One region of the Actinacidiphila reveromycinica genome, then DNA from elsewhere that is predicted to be linked to it. Evidence: riboswitches for the same ligand, from Rfam matches in the RefSeq annotation. Region 1 holds a riboswitch; each other region holds the start of a gene.
What was found. A riboswitch is a leader RNA that binds a small molecule or an ion and turns the genes downstream of it on or off. The one in region 1 is predicted to bind cobalamin.
Positions count from the first base shown of each region.

Region 2: another riboswitch for cobalamin. It lies ahead of RVR_RS24405 (ribonucleoside-diphosphate reductase subunit alpha); the one in region 1 lies ahead of metE (5-methyltetrahydropteroyltriglutamate--homocysteine S-methyltransferase).
Region 3: another riboswitch for cobalamin. It lies ahead of RVR_RS06845 (cobalamin biosynthesis protein); the one in region 1 lies ahead of metE (5-methyltetrahydropteroyltriglutamate--homocysteine S-methyltransferase).
Region 4: another riboswitch for cobalamin. It lies ahead of nicT (Nickel transporter NicT); the one in region 1 lies ahead of metE (5-methyltetrahydropteroyltriglutamate--homocysteine S-methyltransferase).

Region 1 is NZ_AP018365.1:1,186,094-1,189,294, reverse strand. Features, by position in the region: gene metE (5-methyltetrahydropteroyltriglutamate--homocysteine S-methyltransferase) at 1-1,561, opposite strand, end outside; cobalamin riboswitch at 1,720-1,939, opposite strand; gene RVR_RS05015 (MFS transporter) at 2,069-3,201, opposite strand, start outside.
Region 2 is NZ_AP018365.1:5,718,264-5,721,464, reverse strand. Features, by position in the region: gene RVR_RS24415 (GlxA family transcriptional regulator) at 14-979, opposite strand; gene RVR_RS24410 (hypothetical protein) at 1,069-1,206, shown strand; cobalamin riboswitch at 1,377-1,527, shown strand; gene RVR_RS24405 (ribonucleoside-diphosphate reductase subunit alpha) at 1,696-3,201, shown strand, end outside.
Region 3 is NZ_AP018365.1:1,608,431-1,611,631, reverse strand. Features, by position in the region: gene RVR_RS06850 (cobyric acid synthase) at 1-194, opposite strand, end outside; partial or broken gene RVR_RS06845 (cobalamin biosynthesis protein) at 431-1,393, opposite strand; cobalamin riboswitch at 1,505-1,635, opposite strand; gene RVR_RS06840 (NsdA family TPR-like regulatory protein) at 1,855-2,955, opposite strand; gene RVR_RS06835 (GNAT family N-acetyltransferase) at 3,045-3,201, opposite strand, start outside.
Region 4 is NZ_AP018365.1:2,842,063-2,845,263, forward strand. Features, by position in the region: gene RVR_RS11670 (hypothetical protein) at 296-994, opposite strand; cobalamin riboswitch at 1,106-1,301, shown strand; gene nicT (Nickel transporter NicT) at 1,335-2,486, shown strand; gene RVR_RS11680 (alpha/beta fold hydrolase) at 2,500-3,201, opposite strand, start outside.

The DNA of each region.
Region 1 (3,201 bases):
GCCGGGTGGCGAGGTAGCCGGTCAGCCGTTCGGCGAAGTACTGCACCATGTCGTTGCGTTCGGGCTCGCCGTGCACCAGGACGTCCAGGCCGGTCCGCTCCTGGAAGGAGATGACCTCACCGATCTCGGCCCGGATCCGCTCCTCGTAGCCGGCCTCGTCGATCCGGCCGGCCCGCAGGTCGGCGCGGGCGGTGCGCAGCCCGGCGGTCTGCGGGAACGACCCGATGGTGGTCGTCGGCAGCAACGGCAGTCGCAGGCGCGCGCGTTGGGCCGCGGCCCGCTCCGGGTACGCCGGGGCGCGGCGGCCGTCGGCGTCCGTGATCGCGGCAACCCTGGCGCGGACGGCGGGGTCACGGGTGATCGGGGAGGAGGCCCGGGACGCCAGGTCGGCGCGGTTCGCCGCGATCAGCGCGGCGACGGCGTCGGTGCCCTCGGCCAGGCCGCGTGCGAGCGTGACGACCTCGGCGGTCTTCTGCCGGGCGAACGCGAGCCAGCGCAGCACCTGCGGGTCGATGTCCTGCTCGGGCGCGGTGTCCAGCGGCACGTGCAGCAGCGAGCAGGACGCGGCGACGTCCACCCGGTCGGCGAGGCCGAGCAGGGTGGCCAGGGTGGCGAGTGACTTCTCGTAGTCGTTGATCCAGACGTTGCGGCCGTCCACCACGCCCGCCACCAGCCGCTTGCCGGGCAGCCCGCCGGTGGCCGCGAGGTCGTCGAGGTTCGCGGCGGCCGGGCCGGTGAAGTCGACCGCCAGGCCCTCGACCGGCGCGCCGGCCAGCACCGGCAGCGCGTCGCCGAGCCGGTCGAAGTATGAGGCGACGAGCAGCTTCGGCCGGTCGGCCAGGGTGCCGAGCCGCCGGTAGGCGCGGGCGGTGGCGTCCAGTTCCGCGGGGGTGCGGTCCTGGACCAGGGCGGGTTCGTCGAGCTGAACCCACGCCGCGCCGGCCGCCCGCAGGTCGGCGAGCACCTCCGCGTACACCGGCAGCAGCCGGTCCAGCAGGGCGAGCGGTGCGAAACCGGCCGGCGCGCCCGGGGCCGGCTTGGCGAGCAGCAGGTACGTCACCGGGCCGACGAGGACCGGCCGGGCGTCGTGGCCGAGGGCCAGGGCCTCGCGCAGCGCGCCGACCTGCGCGGCGGAGTCGGCGGCGAAGACCGTGTCCGGGCCCAGCTCGGGGACCAGGTAGTGGTAGTTGGTGTCGAACCACTTCGTCATCTCCAGCGGAGCGACGTCCTGGGTGCCGCGGGCCATGGCGAAGTAGCCGTCGAGCCGGTCCGCGGCGACGGCGGCGCGGTGCCGCTCGGGCACGGCGCCGACCATGACGCTGGTGTCGAGGACGTGGTCGTAGAGCGAGAAGTCGCCGGTGGGCACCTCGTGGATGCCGGCATCCACGAGCTGGGTCCAGTTGGACCGGCGCAGGTCGGCCGCGGTCCGCCGGAGGGAGTCCGCGGTGACGCGGCCCTTCCAGTAGCCCTCGACGGCCTTCTTCAGTTCCCGGTGCGGTCCCTGGCGGGGGTAGCCGTACACGGTGGCCCGTGCTGCCGCGGCTGCGGGCTTTGCTGACACGGAACTCTCCTTCGCGAGATGTCTCCCTGGCATCCCGGGGACGGGACGCGGGCGCGAAGGCGGCGAACGAGGGGGAGAGGACGCACCCGGGGGTGCTCCTCCACCTGCTGTCCACGCCGACCCGCCCACGAGGTCACCGGGATTTCCGCACGCGATCGGTCGCGTACGGGCAACGGGCAGGTCTTCGGACTCGCGGGCACGCCTGCCGGGGGCAGACACCTACTGGCCGTCGCTTCCCAGGTCCGCGGTCCGGACCCAGTGCGTATGACGGCGCTCGTTCCCACTCACCGCTGCGGGGCAGTCCCGGATTCCCACCGGGTTCCCTCTTGCGACGCCGATGCCTGGCGGGCAGGGCGAACCAGCTGCACCCGCAAGCATAGAACGCCCGGGTGCCGACGGCCCGCCGCCGCCCACATCCCGGAACCCCCGCCCTCCCACCAGGCGGGACGGCGGGGCGGGACGGCGGGACGGCGGGGTCGGACGGGCCGGACGGGCCGGACGGGCCGGTCAGGCCAGGGCCGGTTCGGCCCGCGGCGCCTCCTCCCGCTCCTGGGCGGCCGGCACCGTGAGGGCGATGAGGGCCCCGAGCAGCGCGGCGCCCGCGCAGATCCCGAACAGCACCCGGTAGGCGTGCAGGGACGGCATCGCCTGCCCGGCCAGCACGACCACCTGGGAGGCGAACAGCGTGCCGCCCACCGCGCTGGCCAGCGAGCTGCCGACCGAACGGAACAGCGTGTTCAGCCCGTTGGCGGCCGCCAGCGAGGAGCGGGGCGCGGCGAGGTTGACCAGCGCCGGCATGGCCGCGTAGGCGATGCCCGTGCCCGCGCCCGCGATGCTGGTACCGAGGATGACCTCCCACAGGTGGCCGGTGAGCACGATGCGCACCACGAAGCCCGCGGCCACGATCGTCGCGCCGATGGCCAGGGTGATCTTCGGCCCGACCCGGTTGGTGATGGCGGCCGAGGCCGGCGAGAGCACGAGCATCGCCAGGCCGCTGGGCAGCAGGCACAGGCCGCCCACGACCACGGACGACCCGAATCCGTAGCCGGTCGCGCGCGGTGCCTCCACGTAGGAGGCGGTGCCGATCAGCGTGGCGAACAGCGCGAAGCCGACGCAGGTGGACGCGATGTTCGTCAGCAGCAGCGACGGCGCGGAGTTCACCACGACGTCGACGAGCGGCGAGGAGGCGCGGCGCTCCCAGAGCACGAAGGCGACGAGCAGCACCACCGCGGCGACCAGCAGCCCGATGGTCGTCGGCGAGGACCAGCCCCAGCCGGCGGCCTGGCTCAGCGGCAGCAGCAGGCAGACCAGGGCGCCGGCGAGCACCACCGTGCCGGGCACGTCGAGGCGGCCGACGGAGCGGCCGGCCGGCTCGGTGAGCAGCAGCCAGGTGCCGGCCACCGACAGCGCGCCGCCGGCCGCGCAGATCCAGAAGAGCAGGTGGTAGTCGGTGTGCTCGCCGATCCAGGCGGCCAGCGGCACACCGAGCGCCCCGCCGATCCCCAGCATCGCGCTGACCAGGGCGATCCCCGCGGAGGCCCGTGCGCGCGGCAGCATCGTGCTCAGCAGGCTGATGCCGAGCGGGATCACCGCCATGGAGACCCCGACGATCGCGCGGCCGACGATCATCGGCACCAGGC
Region 2 (3,201 bases), 4.5 Mb from region 1:
CGCCGGCGGGAGGCTACGCCACGGGGCTGGGCGCGCGGAACGTCCGCCGGTACGCCTGCGGGGTGGTGCCGGTCCAGCGGACGAAGTGGTGCCGCAGGGTGGCCGCGTTGCCGAACCCGGCGCGCACCGCGACGGAGTCGACCGTGACGTCCGTCCCCTCCAGCAGTTCCCGGGCGAGCAGCACCCGCTGCCCGAGCAGCCAGCGGTAGGGCGTGGTCCCGGTCTCCTGCTGGAAGCGCCGGGCGAAGGTGCGGGGCGACATGTGGGCGCGCGCGGCCAGTTCCTCGACGGTCACCTCGCGGTCCAGGTGCCGCTCCATCCAGGAGAGCACCCCGGCGACGGTGTCGCTCTGCGCCCGGGGCAGCGGCCGGTCCACGTACTGCGCCTGGCCGCCCTCGCGGTGCGGGGGGACCACCATGCGCCGGGCGATGCCGTTGGCGACCGCGCTGCCCTGCTCCTTGCGGACGAGGTGCAGGCAGGCGTCGATCCCCGCCGCGGTGCCGGCCGAGGTGACCACGCCCCGGTCGTCGACGTAGAGCACGTCGGCCTCGACCCTGGCCTGCGGGTGGCGCCGCGCCAGCAGGTCGGCGTGCCGCCAGTGCGCCGCGCACCGCCGACCGTCCAGCAGCCCGGCCGCGCCCAGCGCGAACACCCCCGAGCACACGCTCACCACCGTCGCGCCGCGCTCGACCGCGCGGTTCAGCGCGTCCGTCATCGGCCGCGGGAAGTCGCGGTCGACGTACGCGTCGCCGGCCGGCACCGCGACCAGGTCCGCCTCCTCCAGCCGGTCCAGGTCCTGCGAGACCACCATCTCGAACCCGGCGTGCGTCCGCACCCGCGGGCCCTCCGCCGAGACCACCGCGAAGTCGTACCGCGGCAGTCCCTCGTCGCTGCGGTCCAGCCCGAAGACCTCGCAGACGACCCCGAGTTCGAAGGGGTGCACGCCGTCCAGGATCACCGTCGCCACGTTCTCCAGCATGGTGACCACCCTGCCACTTGGCAGGATGTTTCGGTAGTACGGCAGCACTGCCACTGTTCGGCGGTAAGCGGCGTGGCGACCATGGACCCATGACCGTTCTCCTCGACATCGCCGCCCTCCTCGCCCTCGTCCTCGCCCTCACCTTCGTCCCCGTCCTCGGGCTCCGCCACGAGGCGAAGATCACCCGGGAGCTGAAGGAGGCGGACCGCGAGCGCGCCCGACTCTGAGCCCGCGCCGGAGCCGGCCGCCCGCACGCCGCCGGCCGGCCACCCGCCCGGCCCGGCCCGGCCCGGCCACCCGCCCGGCCCGGCCCGGCGGCCCGGCCCGGCGGCCCGGAACGCTCTACCCCACACCGCCTGCAACCCTCACCAAAACTGACAGCACGACACAACATGTGGTGTCGTCTTCGACAGACGGCACCACATGTATGCTCAACCTCGTTGCCGCAGGGGAAGCCGGTGCGAATCCGGCGCTGCCCCGCAACGGTGAACGGACGCGCGTCCAGCGCGCCGTACAGCCCGATCGCCTGCCGGCCGCCACGTCCGCGCGCACTCGCGCGCGGGGGTGCCTCCCGAGCCTGCCCGGCTCGACGGGAGGGACCGTCCGGGCCTCGTGGACTGGGCCGACGGACGCACGGCGGCGTGCCGTAGAACGCCCCGCCCTGCCTCCCGTCGCCCTCCGCGCGGCCGCCGCCGCGTACGAGGGAGAGCTCCACCGTGACCACCGCGCCCACCGCACCCGCGCCGACCGCCGACACCTCCCCGGCGGCCCCCGCCGCTGCCGCCGGCCGGCCCCCGGCGCCGGAACCCGCGCCTCCCGGCCGGGCCCCGGTGCCGGAGCCCGCGGACAGCGCAGGCGCCGAACTGCTGCGCACCCTGGTCGCGTTGACCGCCGACCTGCCCGACGCCGACCCCGGCCGGGTCACCGCCGCCGCGCTGCGCGGCCGCAGCGCCGGCGCCGGGCGGGCCGAACTGCGCACCCTCGCCACCGACGCGGCCGCCGGGCTGATCTCCGAGGACCCGGCGTACTCCCGGCTCGCCGCCCGCCTGCTGAGCGCGGCCGTCACCGAGGAGGCCGCCGGCCAGGGCGCGGTCCGCTTCACCGAGTCCGTCGCGGTCGGCCACCGCGAGGGCCTGATCGGCGACCGCACCGCCGCCTTCGCGGCCGCCCACGCCGACCGGCTGGACGCGCTGGTGGAACAGGCGCTCGCCGACGGCGCCGACGACCGCTTCGGCTACTTCGGCCTGCGCACGCTGCACAGCCGCTACCTGCTGCGCCACCCGATCACCCGCCAGGTGATCGAGACCCCGCAGCACTTCATGCTCCGGGTCGCCTGCGGCCTCGCCGACGACGACGGCACCGCCGCCGGCGGCCCGGCCGCGGCCGGCGACCGCGTGGTGGAGGAGGTCGCCGAGCTGTACCGGCTGATGAGCGCGCTGGAGTACCTGCCCAGTTCGCCCACCCTCTTCAACTCCGGCACCCGCCACCCGCAGATGTCCTCCTGCTACCTGCTGGACTCCCCGCGGGACCAGTTGGACTCCATCTACGACCGCTACCACCAGGTGGCCCGCCTGTCGAAGCACGCCGGCGGCATCGGCATCCCCTACTCCCGGGTGCGGGCCCGCGGTTCGCTGATCCGCGGCACCAACGGGCACTCCAACGGCATCGTGCCGTTCCTGAAGACCCTCGACGCCTCGGTGGCCGCGGTGAACCAGGGCGGCCGCCGCAAGGGCGCCGCCGCGGTCTACCTGGAGACCTGGCACGCCGACATCGAGGAGTTCCTCGAACTGCGGGACAACACCGGCGAGGACGCCCGCCGCACCCACAACCTGAACCTCGCGCACTGGGTGCCGGACGAGTTCATGCGCCGGGTCGACGCCGACGCGCAGTGGTCGCTCTTCTCCCCCGCCGACGTCCCCGAGCTGGTCGACCTGTGGGGCGACGACTTCGACGCCGCCTACCGCCGCGCGGAAGCGGCCGGCCTGGCCCGCCGCACCATCGCGGCGCGCGAGCTGTACGGCCGGATGATGCGCACCCTCGCGCAGACCGGCAACGGCTGGATGACCTTCAAGGACGCCGCCAACCGCACCGCGAACCAGACCGCCCGCCCGGGCAGGACCGTGCACTCCTCCAACCTGTGCACCGAGATCCTGGAGGTCTCCGACGACTCCGAGACGGCGGTGTGCAACCTGGGGTCGGTGAACCTGGGCGCGTTCGTGACC
Region 3 (3,201 bases), 420 kb from region 1:
GCCGCCTGCGCCTGCATCGCCTGTGCCCGGCCGATCTCGGCGCCCTCGCGGGTCACGTACGAGTTGAGCGACATGTTCTGGCCCTTGAAGGGCGCCACCCGCAGGCCCTGGCGGGTCAGCCAGCGGCAGATCCCGGCGGTCACCACGCTCTTGCCGGTGTCGGACCCGGTCCCGGCGACCATCAGCCCCTTCATCGGGCACCCTCCGCGGTCGGAGCCGGTCCCGTGGCCCGCGCGACGGCCCGGACCCGATCCGCGGTCGGGGCCCGACCCGAGCCCGGCACTCGACCCGAGTTCGGTACTCGACCCGAGCCCGGCCCTCGACCCGAGCCCGGCACTCGACCCGAGCCCGGCACTCGACCCGAGCCCACGCCCCGACCCGCGACCGTGGTTCCGTCCGGGACCGTGGAGCGGCCCGTGACCGGAGCCGGTCCGGCGCCCCGCCCCGCCGCCGGCAGCCGTGCCCCGCGCGCCGCCGACAGCAGCACCGACGCGCCGAGTGCGAGCGCGCCCACCCGGCGGGAGAGCCGGATGGCGCGGCCGATGTCCGCCGGGCCCGGCGGACGGAACCCGGCACCCAGCACCGGACGGTGCTCGGTGCGGCCGCCGTACGCCAGGGTGCCGCCCAGCCGTATGCGCAGCGCTCCCGCGAACGCGGCCTCCACCGGACCGGCGTTGGGGGAGGGGTGGAGCGGCCCGTCGCGGCGCGCGGTGGCCAGCGCGCTGCGCGGGTACGGCCCGGCCAGCGCGGTGAGCGCGGCGGTCAACCGGGCCCCGGGGTAGCCGACCGCGTCGTCCAGCCGGGCGGCGGCCCACCCGAACCGCAGGTGGCGGGGGGAGCGGTGGCCGACCATGGCGTCCAGGGTGTTGGCGGCGCGGAAGCCGACCAGCCCGGGCACCCCGGCCAGCCCGCCCCACACGAGCGCGCCGACGACCGCGTCCGAGGTGTTCTCGGCGACCGACTCGACCACGGCGCGGGCGAGCGCGTCGGCGTCCAGCGCGGCCGGGTCCCGCCCGCACAGGTGCGGCAGCCGGGCCCGGGCCGCGGCCAGGTCGCCGGCCTCCAGCGCCGCGCCGATGGCGCGGGCCTCCCGGGCCAGCGAGGTGCCGCCGAGCACGGACCAGGTGGCCGCGGCGGTCAGCGCGGCGCGCAGCACCGGGCGGTCCCGGGCGGCGCGCTCGGCGAGGGCGGCCGCGGTGGCCGAGCCGCCCACGCACAGGGCGGCGTACGCCGCACCGGTGCCGCGGTGGTCGCGCCACATCAGCTTCTCCAGGGCTCCCGCGGCCCGCCCGAAGCCGGCCACCGGGTGGCCGCGGCGCGGATCGCCGATCAGGAGGTCGCCGAGGAAGCCGAGTGCGGCGCCGTAGGCGAAGGCGCGGTCGGCACGGCTCATGTCCGGGATATCCGGGGCTCGGCGCCCGAAGGGGCGGCTGCCGCGTGCGTGCGGGGCATCGCGAGGTCCTCACTCAGGGTCCGCGCCCTGGCTCGACGTGACCGGCGGTGAGAGTCTCCTGGCTCCCGGATCCACGCACTCCCGGGCCTTCCAGCCGGCGGGGCCGGCCGTGACCAACAGGGTCGGGAGTGCACTCCCCGGTGACAGTGGCGGGACCGCGTCGGATTCGCACCGACTTCCTCTCCTGCCGCCGTATGGCTCCCGGCAGTTCACCACGCCCGTGGAAACCCCGTCAACCACGCCTGCCTGCGGCTTTGCCCCGCCACCCCCAGGGTGGCCGGTCTCCGGCGTCATCGCCCCCCTGCGGGCGGCGGGTTGCCGGCGGTACCGTCGTCGTCCGGGCCATGGTGTCGTCGGACCGGTCGGCCGACGAGCGTCGGGACCGCAGCCGCCCAGAGGCCCTAGACGAAGGTCACCCGCAGTTGTCGGGCCAGGTCCGGGGCCGTGTCGGAGATCGTGTCGCAGAGGGCCACCGTCCGTTCCTGGATGAGTCCACCGCGGTACGCAGGTGGCAGTGCCTCCCATACTCCGGCGGCCTCTTCGGCGGCATGCGCCGTGTCTCCCTCGACGCTGAGACACGTCGCCTTGTCGATGTCCAACAGGGCTCGGGTCATCACGGAGGGCGTCCGTGTGAGGGCGACGGCGGCGTCCTGTTCGGCGTAGGCGTCCTTCGTGCTGCCCAGCAGGGTGAACGCCTGGGAGAGGTGGACGTGGTGCTTCTGCGGCGGGTAACCGAACCAGCTGTCGGCGGCCTGGGACCCGTCCAGCCGCCCAGCGATGGTACGAGCGTCGGCCACTCCGCGCAGGGCCCCCTGGCGGTCACCGTTCGCGGCAAGTGCCCGGGCGCTCACGGCGGCGGCGAGCGCCGCCGATGCGGAGGGGGTTCGCCCGGCTGCCACGCGAGCCTGGATCGCCAGGGCGGCGGCTGCTTCCGGAGCTCCGTAGTTGAGCGGCACCATCGCGTGGCGTGCGAGGGTCCAGGCGAGCATGTGACGGTCGCCGGACTCGCTGGCGGCCCGCTCGGCGGTGGCGAACCAGCGATGAGCTTCGCGCTGATCCCCGCGGTCATGCTGAATGATCGCCACCAAGCCGGTGATTCCGGCGGCCGTACGGGCGAGTTGCGTGCGGGTGGTTGCCGGGTGCGGGCGGTGGAGAACATCCCGGAGCAGGTCCACGTCGTCGCGCATCTGTCCGAGGACGGCGGTAGGGGGACGGCCTCGATAGCCGCCGCGATGGCGTTCGAACGCACCTTCCAGGTACGCGAGATCCCCCGCGTCCGAGCCGGTCAGGGCAGTGTCGATGCTCTGTCGCGCTTCGGCGATCCCGGACAGTGCTCCTGGTTCCGTTGCGGCAACCGCGAACACCCCGAGGAACTGTCGTCTGTCCACAGCCGTACCGTCCTCTCCGCCGGCGGCCGCAACTGTCAGGCTGCCGTCTTCAACGGTACGGGCCGCCGACGCCGGGTGGACAGCCGGAACCGGGAGGACGTCTGCGATCTGCACTCATGTGCTCGGCGAACGGGGGCTGGTGCCAGTCACAATCACCACCGGGCGCCATGCAGGGGGTAGCCCTGGCCATCGCGCGGACGAATCTACCGGGTGGTCCGGTAGAAGACCTTCCCGTCCTTCGGTTCGACTCCGAGTGCCTCGTAGAACGCGAGGGCGGACGGGTTGTCGGCGTCGGCGGTCCATTCGATCCTGGAGCAGCCTGATGCGGCGGCGACGTTGCGCACCTCGGACATGAGTGCG
Region 4 (3,201 bases), 1.7 Mb from region 1:
CGCCGCGGTCGTCGGACGCGGGACGTCGCGCACGGGACGTCGTACACGGAGGCGTCGTACACGGGGTGCCGTACACGGCGGCGTGCACGCGCTGGTGAGGACGCGCGGACCGGTGAAGGCGTACGCACACGAACGCGCTGACGCGGCGGCGTGGTGCCGGGCAGGCCGACGGGATCAGGGTCCGGTACGGTCCACGCGGTGCCGGGGCGGCGCGAAGCCGGCCGCGGGGGCAGCGGGACATACCGGCGCTGCGGCCGTCGGAGCGGCCGGACAACCGGCCGGTGGCGGGCGCCTGTCAGATCAGGACGACGAGCGGCGGCGGCCCGCGCCGCACCACCGCGTGCCTCAGCAGCACCTCGGCGGGCCGCAGAGGCGGCACGGTGCCGGCCCGCACGCGCGGCAGCGGCGGCAGCGTGATCCCGCACACCGCCAGGACGTACCGCAGCGGAGCGGCCAGTACCCAGGCCAGCGAGCGGATCATCCGGTGGAGGGCGACCTCGCCCCGCCACATCCACAGGCCGCACACCAGGGCGGCAGCGGCGTGCAGCAGGAGCATGCCCGGGGACCACTCGTGCATGGCCATGCCGCCGCCCGGCCCCGCCATGGACCCGGTGCCGCCCGGGCCCGGCGCGGCCATCCCCATGCCCGGCATGAACGGCATTGAAGGCATGGAAGGCATGGGGGGCATGGAGGACGTGGCGGGCATCGCCGGGTCGGGCACGGCCGAGGGAGCGGCGCCGACCCACTGCCCGAGCAGGAAGACGCAGTGGAGCCCCAACTGCGTGGCCAGGCTGCCGCCGAGGATCACCGGCGCGCCGCGCCGCCTCCCGAAGGCCCACCACGCGAGGGCGGTGACCCCGGCGAACGCGTACAGCAGAGCCCAGACCGGGACCCCGGCGCCGGACATCATCGCGTGGCCGAGGCCGCTCATCGCCGTGCACACGGCCGCGAACACGGCTGAGCGCACAAGGCGGAGGGCGGGCATCCGGGCCATGGCGACATCGTGCCAGCCGTCGGCGCCCGTGACGTCACCGGGGCACGCGGTCCCGACCGCCGCGCGCACCGGGCCCGTTGAGACCCCGTTGCAGTCGGCTGACGTGTGCATCTACGCTGGCCGGGCCGTGGTGCTCGGGAAACCGGTGGGAAACCGGTGCGGCCCTCGCCACTGTGATCGGGAAGTCACCGTGCTCGTTCCGCCCCGCAGGGGGTGGACGCCACTGGCCGTTTCGGCGGCTGGGAAGGCGGAGGACGGCGACGTCGGACCCGTAAGCCAGGAGACCGGCCACGGCACGCACGACGAACTGTCCACGAGGTGCTGGAGAGGCTGCCCCGGTATGACCCTGCCCGAAAACCCGCCGTCGCCCGCCGGACCGCCCGCGGGGACGCCCTCCCCCGGGCCCGTCGCCCACCGATTCGCACGCGCCGACTGGATACGCACCGGCGTGCTGCTGGCCGCGATCGCCGCCCTGCACGCCGCGGCGTTCGCCATCCTGGTGATGATGGTCGCGCCGCACCACTACACCGTCGGCAAGCAGGCGTTCGGCGTCGGGCTGGGGGTCACGGCCTACACCCTCGGCATGCGGCACGCCTTCGACGCCGACCACATCGCCGCGATCGACAACACCACGCGCAAGCTGATGGCCGACGGGCAGCGCCCCGTCTCGGTCGGCTTCTGGTTCGCCCTCGGCCACTCCTCGATCGTCGTCGCCATGGCCGGCATGATCGCCGGCGGCGCCAAGATCGCCGGCACCCTGATGAACGAGGACTCCGAGACGCACGTCACCCTCGGCGTCATCAGCACCAGCGTCTCGGGGACTTTCCTCTACCTCATCGCCGCCCTCAACCTCGTCGCCCTGCTGGGCATCTACCGGGTGTTCAAGGAGATGCGCGCGGGCAACTTCGACGAGCACGAGCTGGAGAAGCACCTGGACAGCCGGGGCTTCATGAACCGCCTGCTCGGCCGACTCACCAAGTCGATCCGCCACCCCGGCCAGATGTACCCGGTCGGCGTCCTGTTCGGCCTCGGCTTCGACACCGCCACCGAGGTCACCCTCATGGTGATGGCGGGTTCCGGCGCCGCCTCCGGCCTGCCCTGGTACGCGGTGCTGTGCCTGCCGCTGCTGTTCGCCGCCGGCATGAGCCTGTTCGACACCCTCGACGGCACCTTCATGAACTTCGCGTACCACTGGGCGTTCTCCAACCCGGTCCGCAAGGTCTACTACAACCTCACGATCACCGGCCTGTCCATCGCCGTGGCCTTCGTCATCGGCACCATCGAACTCGTCGGCGTCCTGCACGACAACGCCGGCTTCACCAACGGCGCCACCGACTGGATCTCCGGTATCAGCCTGGACAACGTCGGCTACGTCATCGTCGGCCTGTTCGTCGTGGTCTGGGCCTGCGCCCTGGCCTACTGGCGGTTCGCGAAGGTCGAGCGCCGCTGGGGCGCCGCGGCACGCGCCGGCTCGGGCGGGATGTCGTCCTAGTCCCGCGGGGCCGTCACCGGGCGAGGAAGTCGATCACCGCCGGCAGCGCCTCGGGGTCCTGGAACGGGAAGATGTGCCCGCCCTCGAAGACCCGCAACTCGGCGCCCGGTATCGCCCGGGCCACCGCCTCGCTGTTGGCGACCGGCGCGATGCCGTCGTAGCGCCCGGCGGCGACCAGCGTCGGGCAGGTGACGGCCGGGAGCCGGTCGTACACGTCGTGCGCGGCGCGGGCCCGGAGTTGGAGTTCCTCTCCCAGCCGCACCGCGGCCGGCTTGCCGGCCGCCAGCCGCCCGCGCATCGACTCGACCACCGCGCGGTCGCCGGGGCGGGAGGCCAGCCACTCCGCGGTGAAGCGGGTGTCAAGGATGCCCGCGTACCGGGCCTGCCGCTCCTCCAGAGGGAGTTCGCCCAGCGTGTGCAGCGGGTACGAGGAGCCGCCGGGTCCCCCGGACGAGGTGCACAGCAGCGCCATCCGCTCGATCCGTTCCGGCCGGGTGACGGCCAGTTCCTGGGCGACCATCCCGCCGAAGCTGATCCCGAACACGCGGAAGGACGGCCAGCCGAGGTGGTCGGCGAGCGCCGCCGCGTCCGCGGCGAGGTCGGCCATGGCGTACGGCCCGGAGGCGGCCGCGGACCGGCCGATGCCGCGCTGGTCGAAGGCGGCGACCTCGAAGCGGCCGGCCAGGCGCAGGAGCAGGGGGGCGGCCTCGACGAG